Regions from separate parts of the Niveispirillum sp. CC-CTL257 genome, predicted to be linked through region 3. Evidence: predicted binding sites of a transcription regulator. Region 3 holds the regulator's gene; each other region holds the start of a gene.
What was found. Region 3 encodes LexA, which represses DNA repair genes until DNA is damaged. Its sites were predicted from a motif close to ATGTTCTANTTTGGTTC; they were not measured.

Region 1 (4,199 bases), 1.0 Mb from region 3:
CGCGGGTGGGTGACAAGTCCAACCTGATCCTGGACCCTGATCTGGACAGCTACTACGTCATGGATCTGGCGCTGATCAAGCTGCCGGACCTGCTGGATCAGACCAGCGCCATGTACAGCCTGACCCACAAGCTCTACGCCGATGGCAGCGTCAGCGCGGAGGAAAAGGTCGATCTCTATGTCTCGCTGGGCGGGTTGAAGGCTGTGGCCGACGGGTCGGGCAATTCGGTGAAGGCCGCCATCGATGCCAGCACCGATGGCAGCGTCGCCAAGGCCCTGACCAAGGCCGACGCCGATGTCCAGGCCGCCTTCAAGACCCTGCTGACCCAGGCGGAGGCCCAGGCCCTGGACATCACGGCCACCAACACAGCACTGGCCCGCATCGACGCGCTTTATGCCGCCGGCTCCGCCGACCTGTCGCGCCTGCTGGATGCGCGTATCGGCCGGTTCCATCAGGAACAGATCATCACGCTGGCCGTCACGGCCCTGCTGTTCGCCATCGCGGCGGGTGCCGTGCTGTTCGTGGTCCTGCGCTACATCATCGCGCCCTTGGGACACCTGACCCGCTCCATGGGGCAGCTGGCCGATGGCGACCTGTCGGTGGAGGTGGCCTTCGCCGAACAGCGGGATGAGGTGGGGGCCCTGGCCCGAGCCATGGCCGTGTTCAAGGCCAATGCGCTGCGCAACCGCGAGCTGGAAGAGGCGCAGCAGCGCGAGCAGGAAGCCCGCGCCCGGCGTCAGGCCTCGCTGGAGGAACTGGTGCGCGACTTCCAGATGGCGGTCAGCGGGCAGCTGCGCACCTTCGCCAGCGCCTCGACCGAGTTGGAGGCGACGGCCCGCAACCTGTCCCATCAGGCGGACGAGACCACCAACCGCACCGGCATCGCGGGCCAAAGCGCCGACCGCGCCACCCAGAACGCCCAGACCGTCGCCGCCGCGACCGAGGAACTGGCCGCGTCCAGCGCAGAGATCGGGGCACAGATCGAACGCACCTCGCTGACCACCAAGGACGCGGTGGCAGAGGCGGACAAGGCGCGCGGCGTGGTGGATGAGCTGGCCAGCGTCGTGGACGGCGTCGGTGCCGTGGTTGATTTCATCCACGCCATCGCGGCCCAGACCAACCTGCTGGCGCTCAACGCCACCATCGAGGCGGCCCGCGCCGGAGAGGCCGGCAAGGGCTTCGCCGTGGTCGCGTCAGAGGTGAAGAACCTGGCCAGCCAGACGGCCAAGGCCACGGACGAGATCCAGGAAAAGGTCAATGCCGTGAAGGGGGCCGCCGGTCATGCCGTGGGCATCATCTCCACCATCGCCCGCATCATCGGGGAGGTGGATGGCAATTCCGGTGCCATCGCATCCGCCGTCACCGAACAGGGTGCCGCCACGGACGAGATTGCCCGCAACGTGACAGAGGCCGCCGACCGCACCCGTGAGGTGACGGAAAGCCTGGGTGGCGTCCGCGAAAGTGCCGAATTCACCAAGGTCGCCTCCACCCAGCTTCTGGCCGCCGCCGGCGACCTGTCGCTGCAATCCGAACGGCTGCGCGCCGATGTGGAGGAATTCCTCTGCGCCATGCAGAAGGCCGGCGAACGCCGTCAGTTCGAACGCCGCCCCTGCACCCTGCGCGGTGAGCTGACGGCCCATGGCCTGCGCGGCAAGACCGAGCGGTTCGATGTCACCCTGACCGATATCGGCCTCGGCGGCTGCGCCCTGACCGGTGCCTCCGTGCCGGCAGGCTCAGAGGTCGAACTGCGCCTGTCCGGCCAGTCCCTGCCCGGCCGCGTGATCCAACAGGAAGGCGACCGCCTGCGCCTGCAATTCCGCCTGAACGATCAGACCAGCGACACGGTGGAACGGCTGCTGGCGGCGTGAGGGGGGGGTGCCGGCCCGACCATCCTCCCCTTCCCGCATCCCTTCCCTCGTCATCCCGGCGAAAGCCGGGACCCAGGGGCCAAACGCCCGACGCTGGGTTACTGGAACGCGGTGGCGAGGATTCTCGTTGCTACCGGACCTCTGTTTGATGGGCAGGTAGTAGCGAAAGCGGCATTGTCCGGTTTGCACCCCGGAGCGGACACTCGCCGAACGTAAACGAAGGTTCTTGCCGTTGCCATTTCGCAGTAGCTTCCTCTCGTTGTAGATCGACCTTGTGTTCAAAGGGCGTTGCAGGTCAGCGTGTAAATAGCCTAATTGTTGGGCGCTGACCTCAGAAAGGGCTTTCTAATGTCATTTGCATTTGTTCATATTCTGTTCTAAATTTTTTCAATGGCAGATGCTTCGACCATTGAGTGGACAGACGCAACGTGGAACCCGGTATCGGGTTGCACGAAGGTAACAACCGGCTGCGACTTCTGTTACGCCGAGCGCTTCGCCGAGCGCTTTCGCGGCGTGCCAGGGCACCCCTTTGAGCAGGGGTTTGATCTGGCCCTGAAGCCAAATCGCCTCTTGCAGCCGTACCAATGGCGCCGGCCGAGGCGAATCTTTGTCAATTCCATGAGCGATCTCTTTCATAAAGAGATCCCTACGGCGTTCATCGATCAGGTATTCGATACCATGGAGAAGGCGAACTGGCACACCTATCAGGTGCTAACCAAGCGTAGTTCGCTCCTCGTGCGTTATCTCCGCCAACGCTACGGTACGGGGAAAGCACCGGCCCATATCTGGCTTGGTGTTTCGATAGAAGATGCGCAGAACACAGTTCGCTTGGGACATTTAAAGGCGGCCCAAGCGAGCATCAAATTTGTTTCATTCGAACCCTTGCTTGCTTCGGTCGGGCCTGTCGACTTAACGGGTATCGATTGGGCTATCGTGGGTGGAGAGAGCGGTCCGAAAGCACGTCCGATGGACGAGCAATGGGCGCTCGAGATTCGGGACCAATGCCTCCGGGATGGCGTCGCATTTTTCTTTAAGCAATGGGGCGGCGTTCACTCAAAGGCGGGGGGAAGATTACTTAAGGGGCGGGAGTGGAGCCAGTATCCGGTGGTTCCTGCGCACATGCAGATCGAGGCGTGATCCATGGTTGAGCCCGAAAATCCCTATCTTGATCGGGAGCAGACACGGGCCAAGCACTTTATCCTGAAAGGCTATTTGCAGGCGCTCGCGTTCAAGGTCCTGCGGTTTTCGGATATCGCTTATATCGACGGGTTCTCTGGCCCATGGCAGTCAGAGATGCCGGATTTTTCCGACACCTCGTTCATGATCGCCATCAACGTCCTTAAGGATGCTCAGCAGCATATTGAGGAGAGTACTGGTATCCGCCGGACGATCCGCTGTTATTTCTCGGAGACAAATCGAGCCGCTTTTACCCAACTTCAGTCGGTAGTTATGCAGCATCACGCTCCCGCTGCACGTTTTGAGGTGAAGGCTTTTCACGGACCTTTCGAGGATGCCATCGGCGATATTTGCGGCTTCATTGAGCAAGCGATGCCACTCATCTTCATTGATCCCACAGGTTGGAAGGGCTACCCGTTCGACAAAATCGCTCCCTTGTTCGACCGCCGAAAATGCGAGGTGGTCATCAATTTTATGTATAGTTTCGTCAGCCGTTTCATTGAACACCCTGACGAGAAGATCATTGAGTCGCTGGACCCAATCCTGGGTGGCCCTGGCTGGAAAGATCGGCTTGACCCGTCTCTACCGAAAGGATTGGCGGTCGAAAAGTTGTTTCGGGAGACACTTCGCCGGGTTGGTTCTTTTGCCCATGTCGTATCGACCCGCATCGACAAAAGCACGGAGGATAGGCCGCATTTCTTCCTTGCTTACGGGACCAAGAGCCAAGCTGGCCTGAAAGCATTCCGCGATATCGAATGGACAGCTCTACGCGAGCATGCCCGAAGCCGTGCGGCAGCTAAGGATCGCAAGCGCGAGCAGAAGACTAGGACCGCAGATCTTTTTAGTGATCATGCGGCCGACGTTGGCGAGGCAAGCATGGATGAGTTCGTGGAGCAGCAGAAGATTTCGGCAAAGGCCCGCTTGCTTGAGCTCGCCAACGGTTCCGACTTTCTACTCTTCGAGGAGCTAGTCGGTGTACTCCTAGAGGAATTCATAATCCGCGAAACGGATTTAAAGGACCTCTGTGTCGAGTTGGGGAAAGCCAACAAGCTGGAACGAACTTGGGGGGCAGGCAACCGTAAGCCGGACACGGGAACAGTGATCCGACTGAAGAGCCGCTAACGCCCCCCCCAAAAAAACAGCGGCCCCGGTCAC
Region 2 (4,199 bases), 780 kb from region 3:
GCACCGCCGACAGTTCCGCGATGATGTCCCGCCCGTCCAGACAGCGCAGATCAATTCGCATCTGGCTCAACGGTTCGCCGCCCACCACCCGGCGCAACAGCATTTCGGCCAGGGGGCGCGTTTCCGCGGTCACGACATCCAGGATGTGGAAGCCGGACGCATCCTCATCCGGCCTGATGCCCAGGATGACGCGACCGGCGCGGTTGATGAAGCGTCCCCGGCCCGTGGCATCATGGACCGCGATACCATCGGGCGACAGGTCCACCAGCTGGCGATATCGCTGTTCGCTCTCCCGCAATTGCTGCTCGCCGTGCTTCAGCGCGGTAATGTCGGTGCGCACACACAGGGTGCCGCCTTCCGGCAGCCGGCGGTCATGCACCCGAATCCAGTGCCCATTGGACAGCAGGAATTCGCCGGGCTGACCGGTCGGGTTGCGAAAGGTCCACATCCGCTCGGCGACATATTCCTCAATATCGCGGCCCTGGGCGTGCAGATTGTCGCCGGCGGCGATGCCATAGCGCAGCAGGGCCTCGAATGTGGCACCGCGCACCATCTGCGCGGCTGTCACTGGGAACAGGGCCTTGAACGCCGGGTTGGCGACAACCAGCCGCTCCTGCGTATCGAAAACGGCCACGCCATCGGTCAGCATGTCGAAGGCAGTCGTCAGACAATCCAGGTCCAAGCGCGTCTCCGCCGTGCAGGGCTTGCGATAGGGCTGATGGTGCCCCGCCGCGCCGCCGCGATCAAGCCGGCAACGCCACAGCGACGCGCGACAGCAGCCCCGCCCAGTCGCCACAGTGCTGCTGCCGGAACAGGCGCATGGACGGATACCATGCCGTCTTCGTCCCCTGGTCCAGCCAGCGCCAGTCCGTATCGGTGGCGATCAGGGTCCAGACAGGCCGGCCCATGGCCCCGGCTAGATGGGCCAGCGCGCTGTCCGGTGTGATCAGCAGGTCCAGATGCGGCAGGATCGCCGCTGTGTCGGCCCAGCCGGCAATGCGTTCGCCCAGGTCGGTGACATGGCCGGGCAGGGGGGTGACCGTCATTTCCCGCCGCCCGCTGGCCACCTGCAACGCGTACCAGTCCGCGCCCGTCCGCGACAGCAGCGGCAGCAGGCTGGCAAGGCCTGGCGAACGCCAGAAATCGCCGGGATGGGCAGGATTGCCGGCCCAGCTGAACCCGATGCGCATCCGCCCCGACCGGCGGGGCAGGGCATCTGCCCAACGTGCCGAAAGGGCCGCATCCACATTGATGTAGGGGCCGTTCCAGGGAATCGTGGCCGGCGTCAGGCCCAGTATGCCCGGCAAGTCCAACAGGGGGACCTGCATATCGACGGGGGGCAGGGCATGGTCGCGGGCCACGACGGTCCCGTGCCGGCCATCGGCGAACAGGGGCGTCAGGGTGTCCGGCACCTCCAGCATTACCTCCGCCCCCGCCTCCATCAGGGCGCGCACCAGCCGCGCACACATGATGGTGTCGCCGGCTCCCTGTTCATCCCAGACCAGCAGGCGGCGGCCCCTGATATCCTCACCCCGCCAGGGCGGAAGGTTGCGGTGCCGGGGCGGGCGGGCGGACACCGACCAGCGGTGATGATATTCCCGGAACCCCTCGTCCCAGCGGCCCAGGCGCAGCAGGGTCAGGGCGCGGCCCAGCTTTGCCGATGCATCGTCCGGCGTGATCGACAAACAGCGCTCGAACGCCGACAGGGCACCCGCCGCGTCGCCGGTTACCCGCCGCCACAGGCCCGTATCGCGCCAGACATAGGCGTGCTGCGGCCCCTGTTCCTGGGCGATGGTCAGATGCGCGCCGGCCTCGGCCTCCCGCCCCGTATGCAGCAACAGATTGGCCAAGGCGCAACGCGCGGGCACCAGGGACGGCGCAAGCGTCACCGCCCGTGACAGAAGGGTTTCGGCTTCGCCCAGGTCTCCTGTCCGGCGCGCGGCGTCGCCCAGGGTCAGCAGCGCCACCACATGGCCGGGATCGGTGTTCAGGACCTGTCGCCACGCCGCCAGGGCCGCGGCCCCGTCGTTCCGGACTTCCGCCGCTTCGGCTGCACGAACCAGATCCGCCACGCTTACCATTGTTTCTCCGTCAGGGTCGGTTTGCCCTGGACCGTGCTGCTGATCGCCTCCGGCATGCGGACCAGACGGTCGCTGCGGATGACGGGAAGGGGATCGGGATCATAGATGGCTTTCAGGCGGCGGTATTCCTCATAATGGAATTCCTGCTGCTCCTGAAAATCCGGCTCGCCGTTGCGTCGGCCTGTGACGATCACTTCCTGTTCCATGGGCGGGCTGTCTGGGTTCCTGGCCTGTGCCGCCGGATCGGCATTCTGGGCCTCTGCCGGGGGGCAGAACAGTGCCAGTGCCAGCAGGGCCAGACAGAACAGCCCGCGATTCCCGTTCTTGATGATCATGATGCGCACCGTTGGACGGCCATGAAGAGGTACATCATACGGGATTCCCTGCCGTTTCGCATGTGAACTTTGTTCATGTTCGTATTGCTCCCCATTCTCTCCTTGGAAACGGGATGGTAAAAAGTGAACATAGTGAGAACATTTGCGCTTGGCGGATGAGAACAAAAAATGTACAACAGGTGCAGTTGAACGGGCATGCACATCCGTGCGAGAAGGAAGGGGACAATAATGTCGGCAGCTCCACTCCGTCTGGTTGAAACACCCATGGACAAACAAAAAGCTCTGGATGCGGCTCTTGGCCAGATCGAACGCGCGTTCGGCAAGGGCTCCATCATGAAGCTCGGCGCCAAAGAGGCGATCTCGGAGACGGAGGTGGTTTCCACCGGCTCTCTCGGCCTCGATATCGCGCTGGGCATCGGCGGTTTCCCGCGCGGCCGCATCATTGAAATCTACGGGCCGGAAAGCTCGGGCAAGACCACGCTGGCCCTGCACGCCATCGCCCAGGCACAGAAGAATGGCGGCGTCTGCGCCTTCGTTGACGCCGAACATGCGCTGGACCCTTCTTATGCCCGCAAGCTGGGCGTGGATGTGGACGAACTGCTGATTTCGCAGCCCGATGCCGGTGAACAGGCGCTGGAAATCGCCGATACGCTGGTGCGCTCCGGTGCCATCGACGTGCTGGTGGTGGACTCGGTTGCGGCCCTGGTGCCGCGCGCCGAACTGGAAGGCGAAATGGGCGACAGCCATGTCGGCCTGCATGCCCGCCTGATGAGCCAGGCGCTGCGCAAGCTGACCAGCTCCATTTCCAAGTCGCGCTGTCTGGTGATCTTCATCAACCAGATCCGCCTGAAGATCGGCGTGATGTTCGGCAACCCGGAAACCACGACGGGCGGCAACGCGTTGAAATTCTACGCCTCCGTCCGCCTGGATATCCGCCGCATCGGCGCCATCAAGGACCGGGAGACGGTGACCGGCAACCAGACCCGCGTGAAGGTGGTGAAGAACAAGATGGCGCCGCCTTTCCGCGTCGTCGAATTCGACATCATGTATGGCGAGGGCGTGTCCAAGGTCGGCGAACTGCTCGATCTTGGCATCCAGGCCGGTGTGGTGGACAAGTCGGGTTCGTGGTTCTCCTATGACGGGCAGCGCATCGGTCAGGGTCGTGAAAACGCCAAGACCTTTCTGCGCACCAATCAGGCCGTGGCCGACAGCATCGAACAGAAGATCCGTGCGAATGCCGGCATCGTGGCAGGCGCCATGATGGGCACGCCGGAGGCCGATGGCGACGCATCCAGCCCGGAATAATACCGGACCGCATGTCAATGCACGTTCAGCAAGGGAGGCGGGAAACCGCCTCCCTTTTGCTTTTTGGGGTGCTTCGATCCCGATAGTCCGTGCAACACACCCTGTTTTTGTGTTGCACGATGTTGCATCTGGCCGCTGGCGGACCGTTTTTTGCCCCCCGACATGGCCCCCATGGGCAGGCGGGCATGGACAGGGCGGCACTGGCCACGGTAAAACCCACACCCCATATCGTCGCGACCCAAGCAGCTGCCAGGCCGTCATCCCATGTCCAAGAAGACCGTCAACGAAATCCGTTCCACCTTCCTCGACTATTTCGGGAAGAACGGCCACGCCATTGTCGACAGCTCGCCGCTGGTCCCGCGCAACGACCCGACGCTGATGTTCACGAATGCCGGCATGGTGCAGTTCAAGAACGTCTTCACGGGCCAGGAACTGCGCCCTTATAACCGCGCCACCACCTCGCAGAAATGCGTCCGCG
Region 3 (4,199 bases):
TCAGTCCAGCCATAGGCCACCTCCATCAGGCGGGCGCCGGCAAAACTGATCGGCTGTTCGGCCAGCAACTGCCCGCCCAGTCTTTCATAGAAATAGCGTGACGGGTTTTCGCGCAGCACCCAGACCATGGCCGCCTGGGTGCCGGCGGCCAGGAAATGCTGCGCCATGGCGGCCAGGAAGCGACGCCCCATCCCCATGCCCTGTGCCTGATCCACCAGATACAGAGCATAAAACTCACCACCGAATCCCGGCAGACCCGTCCGCTGCGGCCCACAGGAGGCGAAACCAACGATCCGTCCGCCGACCTGTGCCACATAGGTACGGCGACCCCGCGGCGGCGCACCGGTCAGCAACCCGCGCCAGCGCTTTTCATGCGTAGCCGTGGACAGGCCCACCAGATAGCGGTCGGGCAACATGCCTGGATAGGTGGACCGCCAGCTTTCGACATGCACATGCGCGATGCCGGCGGCGTCGGAAACGGTCGCGGGACGGATCAGGCTTGTGGTCATGCCCCCCTCCGGATGGGTCAGCCATCCATATGCTGCCCCAGAAACGCGGACTTGGCGAGGGTGATTGACAAGGACGCCTCGCTTGGGCTGGATAGGCTCAAACAAAGCGAGACATTCATGACAAATCCCATGGAAGATCGGCGCGCCGTCAGCGTGATTGTGACGGGCCGCGTCCAGGGTGTCTGGTATCGCGGCTGGACCGTGGAACAGGCCCGTGCCCGGAACCTGGATGGCTGGGTCCGCAACCGGACCGACGGCAGCGTCGAGGCCCTGTTCATCGGCCACAGCGCCGATGTCGACGCCATGCTGGATGCCTGCTGGAAGGGCCCGCCCAGCGCCATCGTCATCAATGTGAAGGTGACGGAAGCCGCCGATCCCGGCACCACCGGCTTCGATCAGCGCCCGACGGAATAACGCGGGCTGGGCCTATGGCCCGCCCAGACATCCCTTCTCCACCGATTGCGCCGCCAGCTCCTGAAACCGGGACAGGTAGCGGCCATCGGATGCCATGGCCGGATCGCGGATCGTATCGGCGTTCAGTTGCCGCAACTCATTGTCGATCCGCTGACACGGACTGGCACAGGCCGACAGCATCAACAGCAGGGGAAGCAGCGGCAACAGCCGGCGGGACGACAGGGTCGGGACATGATGCATGGGGCCGGACCAATCCAGACAGGGGTAATGATCCCCAACCTGAACCCTGCACCCGGCGAAACCGGGGCCGGCCCATGACAGGATTAAGGCGCGTACCGCCCGACCGCGTTCAGTAGCGGCGGATCAGACCGACCAGACGGCCCTGCACATTCACACGGTCGGACCCGAAGACCCGCGTCTCGTAATTCGGGTTGGCCGGCTCCAGGGCGATGGAATTGCCCTTGCGGCGCAGACGCTTCAAGGTCACCTCCTGCTGATCGACCAGGGCGACAACGATGGTCCCGTTCTCCGCCGTCTCACACCGCTGAATAATGACGGTGTCGCCATCCAGGATACCGGCGTCAATCATGCTGTCGCCGGCCACTTCCAGCGCGTAATGGTCACCAGCGGCCAGCATGGAGGCGGGAATATCGATGGTCACGGAATTGTCGCGCATCGCCTCAATCGGCAGACCGGCGGCAATACGCCCGTAAAGCGGCAGGGCCACCGCCTCGGCATCGTTGCTGGCCTGACGACCGGGCAAGCTGTTGCGGAAATCGCCCTTGATGACGTTGGGCTTGAAACGTGGCGACACCTCCGCCGCAGGGGACGCCATGGGTGACGGAGCCGGAGCGGCGGGTGCCGCCTTTGCCTTGGGCATCGGCTTTTCCGGCAGGCGCAGCACCTCCAGCGCACGGGCGCGGTGGGGCAGCCGGCGGATGAAGCCCCGTTCCTCCAGACCCGTGATCAGGCGATGGATGCCGGATTTGGATTTCAGGCCCAGCGCGTCCTTCATCTCGTCAAAGGAGGGGGAAACCCCGCCCTCATTCAGCCGTTCATTGATGAAGAACAAGAGTTCCTGTTGCTTGCGCGTCAGCATGGCATTCCCTCACCCGCGACGGCGGCCGCCCATCCGGCACCGTCTTGTGACCATCATCACTATAGAACAATAACGGAACACCAGGCAATGTTCTATTTTGGTTCGCACAACCCATCCGTTGTGGGCGTGACAACGCCACTCCCGCCTGCAACCTTCGACCGCAGCCATTCAGTTCATTAATCACACTATTCCTTTCGCGATATGGACGTGTGGTGTAATTCTGTTTATTCAGCACAGGCCGATACAGTCGATTATAAGATTTTCCTAAAGGATTACCCAATCGACCACAAGGCATGAATAATTCCGTGCCGAAGTGTCAAAGGCCTTGATTCCGGCTGATCACATTGGCGTTTCCACAAGGAAATTTTAGCATGCGGCTTTTGTTTAACTCTCAACAATTGCGCCGAAATCAAGCCTTACGGGATGCTATTGAACGCTCCCAATGCATCATCGAGTTTGATGGCAATGGCTTTATATTAGGAGTTAATGATAATTTCCTTCAGTCGTTTGGATATACGCCGGAACAGGTGGTTGGGAAACACCATCGCATGTTCCTGCGCCCCCAGGATCATCAGCGGGAGGACTACCGCCAATTCTGGGATGCGCTTAATCATGGCAAATTCCAGTCTGGCGTGTTTCGCCGGGTCGACAGCCGGGGAGCGGATGTCTGGATCAGGGCCACCTACAACCCGGTTGTGGACCGCTCTGGTCGGGTTGTGCGTGTGGTGAAGCTGGCGACCGACATTACCGACGCTGTGCAACGAAACGCCGACATGGCCGGACAGGTGGCCGCCATCAACCGTACCCAGGCCGTGATCGAGTTCACGCCGGGCGGGGAGGTCTTGACCGCCAATGACAATTTCCTCACGGCGATGGGCTATACGCTGACGGAAATCAAGGGCAGGCATCACCGGCAGTTCATGCCGGCGGACGAGCGGGAAAGCCAGGAGTATCAACGTTTCTGGGAACGGCTGGCCGCCGGCGAATTTTTTGGTGGTGAGTTCCGGCGCCTTCGCCGTGACGGCAGCGATATCTGGATTCAGGCGACCTACACCCCCATCCTGGACACGGATGGAAATGTCGCCAAGGTCGTAAAGTTCGCCAGTGACATCACCGAACAGAAGCGGCTCAATGCCGACCGCGCCAGCCAGTTGGCCGCCATATCCAAAAGCCAGGCCGTCATCGAATTCACGCTGGATGGCACCGTTATCACCGCCAACCCGAATTTCCTGTCCGCCCTGGGTTATCAGCTGAATGAAATCCAGGGGAAACACCATTCCCTGTTCATGCCGGAGGGGGAGCGGGACGGTGCCGACTACCGTACCTTCTGGCAGAAGCTGGCGGCCGGCGAATATCAGGCGGGCGAGTTCCGGCGGCGCGCCAAGGACGGGCAGGATGTCTGGATTCAGGCCTCCTACAATCCCGTCCTGGGGCTGGATGGCAAGCACTACAAGGTTGTGAAATATGCCAGCGACGTGACACGGCAGGTGCTGGCCCGCCAGCGCAGTGAATATGTGCGCGGCATGATGGAAAGTGTGGCCGCCGGTGCGGAGGAAATGAACGCCTCCATCCGTGAAATCGCGGACAGCATGCGCAAGTCACGGGACGAGGCGGAGGCGGCCAACCGCCGTGTCGATGCCGCCGGCACCGTCACCTCGCGCCTAACCCAGTTGTCAGACAGCATGGTTGATATCGTGAACCTGATCACCGGGATCACCGGCCAAATCAACCTGCTGGCACTGAACGCCTCCATCGAGGCGGCGCGCGCCGGGGAGGCCGGCAAAGGCTTCGCCGTGGTGGCGCAGGAGGTGAAAAGCCTGGCCACACAGGCCCGTGCCGCCACCGACCGCATCGCCGATGATATTGGCGGCCTGCGCGAAACGGCAGCACAGGTCGTGACCACCCTGGGCAGCATCCACAGCGCCATCGGACAGGTGAACGACTATGTCGGCTCCATCGCCGTCGCCGTGGAACAGCAGAGTGCGGTAGCCGGCGAAATGTCCGCCAACATGAACCGCGCCGCACAGGAGGCAGCGCGGATCGGAGCGTAACCCCGTCTGGTGTTATTACAGCGCGTCCAGCGGCATCACCTGCACCCTGTCCCCCGCCTTGACCGCTGGGGCATGGGGTGCCCGCAGGATCAGGCAGTCGGCCCAGGCCAGACGGCTCAACATGCC
Region 4 (4,199 bases), 1.5 Mb from region 3:
CATCGGCATCGGACGGGTTAGACAGCAGCCCTTTTTCCCGCTGCACCCGCCACAGCAGGCGGTAGAGCAGAGCAAAACGGGCCAGATCGACATGGCAGATGACGGCATCCGCCAGCGTCAGAAAGGCGGCGGGAACCGTCGGGGCGGGCAGCGCCGGATCAGGCGGGGGCAGGGGATCATCGGCCATGCCGAACAGGTCGGCCCCCGCATCGCGCACCTGCCATTCCACATCACCCGGTCCCACCCCCGCCCGGAGCAGGGCGCGCGCCGCATCCCGCCATTCCGCCAGATCGCCGCGACCGCGCAAGCCCAGGCGGATCATCCGAACAGGCTCAACTGCTTAGGCTTTGGCGCAAACAGTTCGCGCAGGTCGGTACGGTCGGTCAGGCGCAGGGGCGACCAGCCTTCTGCCATGATGAAGGGCCGCACCTTGCGCACAGCCACGCCCAGCCGTTCCAGATCATCCAGTCGCAGGTTTCTGTGCCGCCGGGCGGCCAGAATGGCCGGCACCGATGTAGTGCCCAATCCTGGCACGCGCAGCAGCATCTCCCTCTCCGCCCTGTTCACATCCACGGGGAAACGGTCGCGGTTGGCCAGCGCCCAGGCCAGTTTCGGGTCGATATCCAGCTCCAGATTGCCATCTTCCCTGACTGACGTGATTTCCGCCACGTCGAACCCATAGAAACGATAGAGCCAATCCGCCTGATACAGCCGGTGTTCGCGCATCAGCGGTGGGCGCGACAAAGGTAGGACGCTGGAGGCGTCGGGAATGGGGCTGAAGGCGGAGTAATAGACGCGGCGCAGGCGGAACCGGTTGTAGAGATTGGCGGAGGAGCCCAGGATGGTGGCATCGGTGGTGTTATCCACGCCCACGATCATCTGTGTGCTTTGCCCGCCCGGTGCGAAGCGGATGCGCCGCCGCGTCTTCAGCGTCGGTTCCTTTGCCGCCTCGATCTTGGCCGACAGGTCCGACATGGAACGGCGGATACGGGCCGGGTGCTTCTGTGGTGCAAACTGTTCGATACCCTGGTCGGTCGGCAGCTCGATATTGATCGACAGACGGTCGGCATAAAGGCCCGCCTCCTCGATCAGCTGCGGCGACGCCTCCGGGATGGTCTTCAGGTGGATATAGCCCCGGAAATTATGAACGGTGCGCAGGTCCTTGGCGACGCGGACCAGTTGTTCCATGGTGTAATCGGACGAGCGGATGATGCCCGACGACAGGAACAGCCCCTCGATATAGTTGCGGCGATAAAATTCCAGGGTCAGCCAGACCACTTCCTCCGCTGTGAATCGCGCCCGCTCCACATTGCTGGACGACCGGTTGACGCAATAGACGCAGTCATAGATGCAGAAATTGGTCAGCAGGATTTTCAACAGCGAGATGCAGCGACCGTCCGGCGCATAGGCATGGCAAATGCCCATCCCCTCCGTCGACCCCAGCCCACCGCTGGCCGACGAATCACGCCGTTGCGTGCCGCTGGAGGCGCAGGACGCGTCATATTTTGCGGCGTCGGACAGGATGGCGAGGCGTTGTTTCAGGGATTTGGCCATGGTCCGGCAGATTAGGGAGGGGATATTTGTTCATGATATGTTCGTGGGTGGCCACGTCAACAACCATGAACTATGCCCCTGTCCACCGACGGCAAGGCACGCCTATCCCCGGCGGGGGAAGCGCACAGTAAAGCGCGTACCCTCACCCACCCTGCTTTCCACATCGATCCGCCCGCCCAGACGTTGGGTAATGAGGTTATAGACCAGATGCAGGCCCAGGCCGGTGCCGCCTGCATCCCGTCTTGTCGTGAAGAACGGATCGAAGATACGGGGCAGGGTGGCGGCGTCGATACCCCTGCCATCATCCGTCACCGACAGTTCGGCCCAATCCGCAGGGCTGTCGATCGCACGCAGGTGAACGCGGATGGTGCCGGCGCTGTCAGTGCCCGTGAAGGCATGGGTCAGGGCGTTCATCACCAGATTGGTGACGATCTGGGCGATGGCGCCCGGCGTGCTGTCGACCTCCAGCCCTTCGGCAAGGTCAGTCTCCAGCCGGTGGGGCAGGCGGCGCAGCTGCGGCTGCAAACTGCGCAGCACCTCACCCAGATAATCGCCCAGATCAAAGCGACGGACCTGATCGGTGGTCTGGTCTACGGCCACCTGCTTGAAGCTCTGCACCAGATCGGCGGCACGGGTGATGTTGCCCAGGACGAACCCCATCGCCTCTGTCGCGGAGGCCACGTAATCCTCCAGCAGGCTGCGGCGCAGGGACCCGTCGCGATAGGCGGCGGCGAAGCGCTCCGTATCCTGGGCAAAGGCGGTGGCCGCCGTCACGGCGACACCCAGCGGCGTGTTGATTTCATGCGCCACACCGGCCACCAGCCCCCCAAGGGCCGCCATCTTTTCCGCCTGGATCAGGTCCCGTTGCGTGGTGCGCAACCGATCCAGGGTGCGGGCCATCTCCTCCGCCGTCAAGCGCATGACGTCGATGCCCTGACCCAGGCCTACGGCCCTGCCGCCGCTATCCACCAGGACAAAGCCGCGATGCAGCGCGTCGGGCTTCTGTTCCGCGATCAGGGCGTTCAAGGCCGACAGGCCGGTATCCAGCGGCACCAGCAGCGGTTGCCGGTCGGCCAGATGGGTGACGGGCCGCCGGGCGTAAAGGTCACGGCCGTAACGCTGCGAGAAATGCAGAAGAAAGGTGGCACGGTCGGCCAGCGCCAGCGGGCGGCCGCTGCCATCGGCCACGATCACGCCGGGCAGGGTGGGGTCTGCCTGGAACAGTTCCGCCACGCTGCCGCACTGCGTCTGTTCCGGCACCGATGGCACGGGGCGGCACAGACGTGCAGCGGTCCAGCCCGTGTCCGTTATCCCCTTGCCTGGGGCATGGTCCCTGTCCCGGTCCAACCATTCCCCCGCTGCTGGGATCGAGTTCGGGTGTGATGCCAGAAAGCCATGACGGATTCGTGACACGCGCGCCAGCCTCAACCGCCCTTCATGACGGTCAAGGCAGCATCCCAATAAGGGACAGGCCCGAACCGCCCTGCCAGGAAGTCTACAAAGGCCCGGACCTTTGGGCTGAGATGCCGGTTGGCGGGGTAAAGGGCGTTGGCGGCACTGGGTGGCGGCAGCCAGGTATCCAGGACGGGCACCAGCCGCTTCGCGGCCAATGCGTCACCGACAATGAAGGTGGGAAGCAGCACCAAGCCCTGACCATGCATCGCCGCCTCGCGCAGCGCATCGCCATTATTGGCGCGCAACCGTCCCTTCAGGCGGACATTCTGCGTATCTTCCGATCCGGGGGCAGTGCGGAACGTCCACTGATCCGGGTTCTGCACATTGGTGTAGATCAGACAGTCGTGATCGGCGATATCGGCGGGGGTCTGCGGTGTGCCGCGCCGGTTCAGATAATCCGGGCTGGCACAGATCACGGCACGGACCGGGCACAGACGGCGGGCCACCAGCGAACTGTCCTTCAACCGCCCGATCCGCACCGCCAGATCATAGCCTTCCTCCACCAGATCGACGAACCGGTCGGACAGGTCCATGTCCACGGTCACTTCCGGGTACAGGCCCATGAAATCCGCGATGGCGCCAGACAGGTGGACAATGCCGAACGACATGGGGGCCGCCAGTTTCAACACACCGCGCGGTGCCGCGTGCTGGCTGGCCACCGACCGTTCCGCCTCTTCCAGCGCGTCCAGCGCCTGGGTGACGCGGGCATAGAAGCCTTCGCCCACCTGGGTCAGGCTGATATGCCGGGTGGTGCGGTTGAACAGCCGGGCGCCCAGGCGGGTCTCCAACTCCCCGATGCGGCGGCTGGCGGCGGATTTCGATAGGCCCAGCTTATCAGCGGCCCTGGTGAAGCTGCGCCCCTCCGCCACCAGTGTGAACAGGCGTAGATCTTCAAGCCGGTCCATTTTGTTCCCTCTGGATTGTCCCGCTCGCCGGGACAAATCTATTCGAAATTGGATCATTATCGGGAACAGTGCAACGGCCTATCTTCCTCTCAACAGCGCAACACACCGCACCTGACGGAGAGCGAAATGAGCAAAGTTCTGGTCCTCTACTATTCCTCCTACGGCCATATCGAGACGATGGCCAAGGCCGTTGCCGAGGGCGCGGCGTCGGTCGCCGGCACCGAAGTGGTGGTCAAGCGCGTGCCGGAACTGATCCCGGAAGAGGTTGCCAAGCGTTCCGGCATC

Region 1: ABC729_RS12835 (DUF5131 family protein) is a predicted target of LexA. The motif match lies at 2,241-2,257, and genes of this name have one in related genera.
Region 2: recA (recombinase RecA) is a predicted target of LexA. The motif match lies at 2,542-2,558, and genes of this name have one in related genera.
Region 4: ABC729_RS00880 (putative DNA modification/repair radical SAM protein) is a predicted target of LexA. The motif match lies at 1,581-1,597, and genes of this name have one in related genera.

The regions. Positions count from the first base shown of each region.
Region 1 covers NZ_JCAJXE010000001.1:2,730,099-2,734,297, forward strand. The annotation lists gene ABC729_RS12830 (methyl-accepting chemotaxis protein) at 1-1,868, shown strand, start outside; gene ABC729_RS12835 (DUF5131 family protein) at 2,259-3,005, shown strand; gene tcmP (three-Cys-motif partner protein TcmP) at 3,009-4,166, shown strand.
Region 2 covers NZ_JCAJXE010000001.1:931,714-935,912, forward strand. The annotation lists gene ABC729_RS04530 (PAS-domain containing protein) at 1-682, opposite strand, end outside; gene ABC729_RS04535 (tetratricopeptide repeat protein) at 744-2,081, opposite strand; gene ABC729_RS04540 (hypothetical protein) at 2,075-2,416, opposite strand; gene recA (recombinase RecA) at 2,645-3,721, shown strand; gene alaS (alanine--tRNA ligase) at 3,986-4,199, shown strand, end outside.
Region 3 covers NZ_JCAJXE010000001.1:1,713,000-1,717,198, forward strand. The annotation lists gene ABC729_RS08165 (GNAT family N-acetyltransferase) at 1-509, opposite strand, end outside; gene ABC729_RS08170 (acylphosphatase) at 627-923, shown strand; gene ABC729_RS08175 (hypothetical protein) at 936-1,163, opposite strand; gene lexA (transcriptional repressor LexA) at 1,273-2,022, opposite strand; gene ABC729_RS08185 (methyl-accepting chemotaxis protein) at 2,394-4,073, shown strand; gene ABC729_RS08190 (molybdopterin molybdotransferase MoeA) at 4,089-4,199, opposite strand, start outside.
Region 4 covers NZ_JCAJXE010000001.1:189,313-193,511, forward strand. The annotation lists gene ABC729_RS00875 (TIGR03915 family putative DNA repair protein) at 1-322, opposite strand, end outside; gene ABC729_RS00880 (putative DNA modification/repair radical SAM protein) at 319-1,554, opposite strand; gene ABC729_RS00885 (sensor histidine kinase) at 1,657-2,901, opposite strand; gene ABC729_RS00890 (LysR family transcriptional regulator) at 2,979-3,914, opposite strand; gene wrbA (NAD(P)H:quinone oxidoreductase) at 4,041-4,199, shown strand, end outside.